Thermochromatium tepidum ATCC 43061: one gene and its partner. The protein of the gene in region 1 interacts with the protein of each later gene in a pairwise test. Links are inferred from orthologs where the notes say so. Each region holds a gene or a part of one and is shown on either strand. Other genes may lie near its edges.

Region 1 (3,099 bases):
ATGCCTCCTTCCTACAGGATACCGAGCAGATGTTTGCCCTGGTCATGGATCGTCTGCAACGCGAGACCGAACACCTCTACCCCCTGATCCGTAAGCTCGAAGAGAAGCAGCGTCAGGTCGCGGCTTGAGGGCCTAGGCGTCGGCCTGGACCGTCCGTGCGATCCAGGCCTCCCGGCAGTCATGCCGACACTAGGCTGCGAGCCGGGCGCAGATTGGCTTGTGTGCTCGATCGGTACCGACTCGCCGGTCGATGCGGCCTCTTCGAGGCGCAGACCCTTGGAGCGAATCAGACGTGGATCGACCGGCACCTTGTCGCCTGATCCTGGTGCGCGCCAAGCCCCTTCGTTTAGGGCGAGATCGGGGTGCGCTGCGCGCAGACGGCGCAGCCATCCTATAATCTTTCTGCCGCTGAAACCCAAGGCAGCCTAGGGCGGGGCACGCCGGAAGTCATACCTGTGGAGAGACGAGCCGCTGTTGGGGCTTGGCCCAGGAACCCACCGAAGCGCATGACGGATTGCCTTGAGTGCATCCTCGGCCTTACGCAGGAGGGCAAGGCCGAGGGCGGAGTTGAGGCCCCCTTGCGCGAAAACCTCGCTTCATCGTGTATTTCTATGTCCAGGATCCAGGGTTGGCCCCGATCCAATGGGTCCGGTTCCATCGCTTCGCTCGGACGAAGTCACCGCGGCATCCTGTGCATTCACCCGATCGTCTCGACTCGTGGCGCCCAGAAACCGCCCATGGCACGCCGGCAGGCAAGGCGGTGAGGCTTTGGTTAAGTTTGATTAAGAGGGTGGCGACACCTGATCGAGACTCATCCGCGGCTTGGTCGCCCCTGAAGAACCGACGAAAAACCGGCGGTCCTTGGGTATACTTGCGGCCTTGTATGACATTTAAAAATTCCATCAGACATAAGCATTCGAATGGACGCCAGCACCATCCGCCTGATCCTGATCGTCGTCGGGGCCATCCTGATCGTTGCGCTCTATCTATGGGAGCGTCATCGCGAGCGTCAGGGCGTCTATCAAGATGACCACGAGGACGATGGCCTGTTTGATGAACGAGGTGCGCACGGGCCTCACGGCATCCATCAGCGCCGGCGTGCGCCGATACTCGATCAGTATGACGATGAGGAGTGGCCCGACGACGAGGACTCTGCCACCAAACCGTCGCGGCCCGTCAAGTCCTGGTCGCGTTCGCGCGCCGACAAGGAACCGGAGCACGAGTCACGGCCGGAAGACGCGCGCACGCCCATGTCCGAGGATGTCGCGGATTCCAGATCGGTCAAGACGTCCAGAAAACCCGCACCTCCTCCACCACCCAAATCGCCGAAACGCCGTGAGATCTCGGTCCCGGATCCGCTGCTCATCCAATTGACCGTCAGCGCGCGCCGCTACCCCTTTAAAGGACCTGACATCCTGGAGGTGGCTGCCAGTTGCGGGCTCTATCCAGGCGAGATGGACATCTTTCACTGTTTCGACGAGTTCGAGGACGAGATCCGGGTCTATTTCAGCATGGCCAACATGGTCAAGCCGGGGCGCTTTCCCTTCGACGATATGGATGGGTTCTCGACCCCCGGGCTGGTGCTCTTCGCCCAACTGGAGGGTGATCCCGAAGACATGACCATCCTCGACGAGATGCTGGCCACGGCGCGCAAGCTGGCCCTATCGCTCAATGGAGACGTACTCGATGAGACGCGCCGCCCCCTGACGGTCAAGAAGGAAGAGGAGATGCGTCAGGCCGTGCTCGACAACGAACGGCGCTGGAAACGGACCCCGCGCCTGTGACCTCCTCGGATATCGCCCGGCGCATCGAGGCGCTGCGCGCCGAGATCCGCCATCACAATCATCGCTATTATGTACTCGACGACCCGGAGATCCCGGACGCCGAGTACGATCGGCTGTTTGCCGAGCTCCAGCGCTTGGAGGCCGAACACCCCGAGCTGATCACCCCCGACTCGCCCACCCAGCGGGTCGGCGCCGAGGTGCGTCCAGATCTCAGCGAGGTTCGGCATTCCGTCCCCATGATCTCGCTCGACAATGCGATGAACGACGCGCAGCTGGTCGAGTTCCATCGTCGTATCACCGCCGCCCTGCCTGAGCTCGATCCTGTGCCCTATACCGCCGAGCCCAAGTTCGACGGCCTGGCGATCAGCCTGCGTTATGAGTCCGGCGTCCTGGTGTTGGCCGCCACCCGTGGCGATGGCACGCGCGGCGAGGACGTGACCCACAATGCGCGCGTTATCCCGAGCGTGCCGCTGCGGCTTTTGGGGGGGGACTGGCCCGAGGTGTTGGAGGTGCGCGGCGAGGTCTATATGCCGCGCGCCGGATTCGATCGGCTCAACGCCGACCTGGAGGCGCGCGGCGAGCGTCCCTTCGCCAATCCGCGCAACGCCGCCGCCGGCAGCCTGCGTCAGCTCGATCCGCGCATCGCCGCCCAGCGCCCGTTGCGCTTTTGCGCCTATGGCTGGGGCGAGATTTCGGGCGAGACGGGCACGAGTCAGTTCGAGATGCTCCAGCGTCTGGCGGGTTGGGGGTTACCGATCTCGCCCGAGCTGCGGCGGGTGGCGGGACTCGACGGCTGTCGCGCCTATTTCGAGGCATTGGCGCAGCGACGCGCGGTGCTCGACTACGACATCGACGGGGTGGTGTTCAAACTCGACCACCTGCCGGCACAGGCAGCGCTCGGGGCCACGGCACACCATCCGCGCTGGGCCATCGCGCGCAAGTTTCCGGCCCAGGAGGCCCTGACCGAGGTCGAGGCGGTCGAGTTCCAGGTCGGGCGCACCGGGGCGGTGACCCCGGTAGCGCGACTGCGTCCGGTAAGGATCGGCGGCGTGACCGTCTCCAAGGCCACGCTGCACAATCTCGACGAGGTTCGGCGCAAGGACGTGCGCATCGGGGATACCGTCTCCATCCGCCGCGCGGGCGATGTGATCCCTGAGATCGTCCGTGTGCTGGTCGAGCGGCGTCCGGACGGGGCGCGTCCAGTCGAACTACCGACCCGGTGTCCGGTCTGCGGGTCGGACGTGATCCAGCCCGAGGGCGAGGCGGTCGCACGCTGTAGCGGTGGGCTTTGGTGTCCGGCCCAGCGCAAGGAGGC
Region 2 (3,096 bases), 380 kb from region 1 along the record:
GAGCATCAGCGTGACCCGCGCCTGAGCGAGGCACTCAGGCGACTCGCACGGCATGGCGCTCGCACGACGCCCGAGGGGAGGACGGACTGATCAAAGGGCGGGTACCGGCTGGGCATAACAGATCGGCGCGGCGGTGGAGTCCTCGAACACGACCTCTTCCCAGGCCGATCGATCGGCAAGGAGGGCGCGCAGCAGCAGATTGTTGAGCGCGTGCCCAGACTTGTGGCCCTCGAAGGCGCCGATCAGGGTATGGCCCAATAGATAGAGATCGCCGATGGCATCCAGGATCTTGTGCCGGACGAACTCGTCTTCGTAGCGCAGTCCGTCCTCGTTCAGGATGCGGTATTCGTCGATCACCACGGCATTATCGAGACTGCCGCCAAGGGCCAGGTTCTGGCGGTGCAGCGCCTCGATGTCGCGCAAAAACCCAAAGGTGCGCGCCCGGCTCAGTTCTCGCACGAAGGAGGCGGTCGAGAAATCGAACTCGGCCTGGTTCGCGCGCAACTGAAAGGCTGGATGGTCGAACTCGATCGAAAAACGCACCCTGAATCCATCATAGGGGGTAAGACGCGCGAATTTGTCGCCGTCGCTCACCTCGACCGGGCGTTTGATCTGGATGAAACGCTTGGCCTTGGACTGCTCCTCGATCCCTGCCGATTGCAACAGAAAGACAAAGGGCGCGGCGCTGCCGTCCATGATCGGCACCTCGGCGGCGGCCAGATCGACATAGGCGTTGTCGATCCCTAGACCGGCGAAGGCCGCCAGCAGATGCTCGACGGTTGAGATCCGTACATCGCCGTTGAACAGGGTGGTCGACAACCGCGTATCGCCAACGTTGAAGGGTGTGGCCGCGATGGTGACCGGGCGATCCAGATCGATGCGGCGGAAGACGATCCCCGTGTCGGGTGCCGCCGGGCGCAGGGTCAGTTCGACCTTTTCGCCCGTATGCAATCCGACCCCGGTCGCCCGGATCGTGTTTTTCAGTGTACGCTGCTTGAGCATCGATTGAGGATCTCCCATGATAACCCACGGCAAACATTGGGTATTCGGCCGTTCGAGACGGACACGAGGCCTCAGCGCCTCGGACCCTTATATTGAGATCGCCCACGCCCCCAGACACAGAGACGTGGCGAGGACCATACTAGGGTTTTCCCGAAATTTTTTCAAGCTCGATGCTCAAAAAAGCAGTACAGCTTTGTTTTATATCATTTTTTTAATACAGGGAACATCCTGATCAATCCGCCTGACGGCGCAGGAAGGCCGGAATATCCAGGTAATCCAGATCGTTTTCGTCGCCCTTGTCGGACGCAGACGAACCTGCCCCGATCAAACCCTTGCGATAGACGGCCGGACGGCGGTCCAGCTCGCGATAATCGGGCGCCGAGTCGGCTGCCTCTCCAGTGATCAGGCGGATGGATGGCTCACCCGTTGGGCGCTTGACCTTGACGCGCCGGTCGCCAAGCCCGGTGGCCACCACGGTCACGCGCAGCTCGTCCTCCAGTTCCGGATCGACCACGGTCCCCACGACTACTGTGGCATCGTCGTCGGCGAAGTCGCGCACCGTGTTACCGACCTCGTCGAACTCGCCGATGGTCAGGCTCAGACCGGCAGTGATGTTGACCAGGATCCCCTTGGCGCCGGCCAGATCGATGTCTTCCAGCAGCGGGCTCCTGATCGCGGCCTCGGCGGCCTCGCGCGCGCGGTTCGCGCCACGTGCCGCGCCCGTACCCATCATGGCCACACCCATGTTGGACATCACGGTCTTGACGTCGGCGAAGTCGACATTGATCAGACCGCGACAGGTGATGAGCTCGGCGATGCCCTGGGTGGCGTTGAGCAGGACGTCGTTGGCGGCCTTGAAGGCGTCGAGCAGACTCGTGTCCTTGCCCAGCACCATCAGCAGTTTTTCATTGGGGATGGTGATGAGCGAGTCGACATACTGGGCCAGCTCCATGATGCCTTCCTCGGCGATACGTCGCCGCTTGGTGCCCTCGAAGGGGAAGGGCTTGGTGACCACGGCCACCGTCAGGATGCCGAGTTCCTTAGCGACCTGGGCGACGATGGGCGCCGCGCCCGTGCCCGTGCCACCACCCATGCCGGCGGTGATGAAGACCATGTCGGCGCCTGCGAGTGCCTCCTGGATGCGGTCGCGATCCTCGAGCGCCGCATGACGGCCGACATCTGGGTCGGCACCCGCACCCAGTCCCTTGGTGATGCCGGCGCCCAGCTGCAAGATGGTCTTGACGTTGCAGTGACGCAGGGCCTGGGCATCCGTGTTGGCACAGATGAAATCCACGCCCTCGATGGTTGAAGCGACCATGTGATTGACGGCATTGCCGCCGCCACCACCGACACCGATGACCTTGATGACGGCATTCTGACTGTGGGTATCCATCAATTCGAACATTTGATCTGCTCCCCGGCGCCACTCAGGCACCGCCATAAACTTTGAAACTTTGAATGATAGCCGTGGGCATAAGGTCCCACACCCCCGACGCGGTCGACACGCTCGGCACGCGCCAACCGATCAACCAAATCAAACCCGCCCTACTGATGCGCCCTCGTCTGGTCGCCTGGATCGAATCAGAAATTCCCTTGAAACCAATGGCGCAGACGCCCCAGGAGCCCCCTCAACCCCGAGCCTTCCGATGGATCCGAACGACGCGCAAAACGATGCTGACGCGCATACATCAGCAGTCCGACCCCAGTCGAATGGATAGGATTGTCGACGACCTCCGACGGGCCAAGCACACGATTGGGCACCCCCAGACGCACCGGCATGTGTAACACCTCCTCGGCCAGCTCGATCAGACCGCGCATCTTGGCGCTGCCCCCGGTCAGCACCACACCTCCGGCGATCACATCCTCGAAGCCGCTACGTCGCAACTCGTTGTGCAACAGGGTCAACAACTCTTCGTAGCGCGGCTCGACGACCTCGGCCAGGGTCTGGCGCGAGAGCCGCCGTGGCGGGCGGTTACCGATGCTGGGGACTTCGATGCTATCCCCATTGGTTTCGAGCTGGGTCAGTGCATAAGCATGCTGGATCTTGATCTGCTCGGCATGCTGGGTCGGGGTGCGCAGGGCCACGGCGATGTC

The links.
Region 2: the proteins of zipA (region 1) and ftsZ interact in binary tests that used the Escherichia coli proteins (3 or more experiments, as listed by UniProt). The link is inferred for Thermochromatium tepidum ATCC 43061 from one-to-one orthologs.

Annotation. Positions count from the first base shown.
Region 1 is NZ_CP039268.1:42,168-45,266, forward strand. What follows is about bases 75-2,852. They hold zipA (cell division protein ZipA), read left to right. Parts: upstream 75-920; coding sequence 921-1,784; downstream 1,785-2,852. Other genes in these bases: E6P07_RS00190 (hypothetical protein), read left to right, coding at 75-128; E6P07_RS14255 (hypothetical protein), read right to left, coding at 75-308; ligA (NAD-dependent DNA ligase LigA), read left to right, coding at 1,781-2,852. In the rest of the region: more of E6P07_RS00190, read left to right, coding at 1-74; more of E6P07_RS14255, read right to left, coding at 12-74; more of ligA, read left to right, coding at 2,853-3,099. UniProt on the Escherichia coli protein: Essential cell division protein that stabilizes the FtsZ protofilaments by cross-linking them and that serves as a cytoplasmic membrane anchor for the Z ring.
Region 2 is NZ_CP039268.1:418,109-421,204, reverse strand. What follows is about bases 322-3,096. They hold ftsZ (cell division protein FtsZ), read right to left. Parts: upstream 2,408-3,096; coding sequence 1,235-2,407; downstream 322-1,234. Other genes in these bases: ftsA (cell division protein FtsA), read right to left, coding at 2,584-3,096; lpxC (UDP-3-O-acyl-N-acetylglucosamine deacetylase), read right to left, coding at 322-1,002. Also shown: E6P07_RS02010 (DciA family protein), read left to right, coding at 1-90; more of lpxC, read right to left, coding at 91-321. UniProt on the Escherichia coli protein: Essential cell division protein that forms a contractile ring structure (Z ring) at the future cell division site. The regulation of the ring assembly controls the timing and the location of cell division.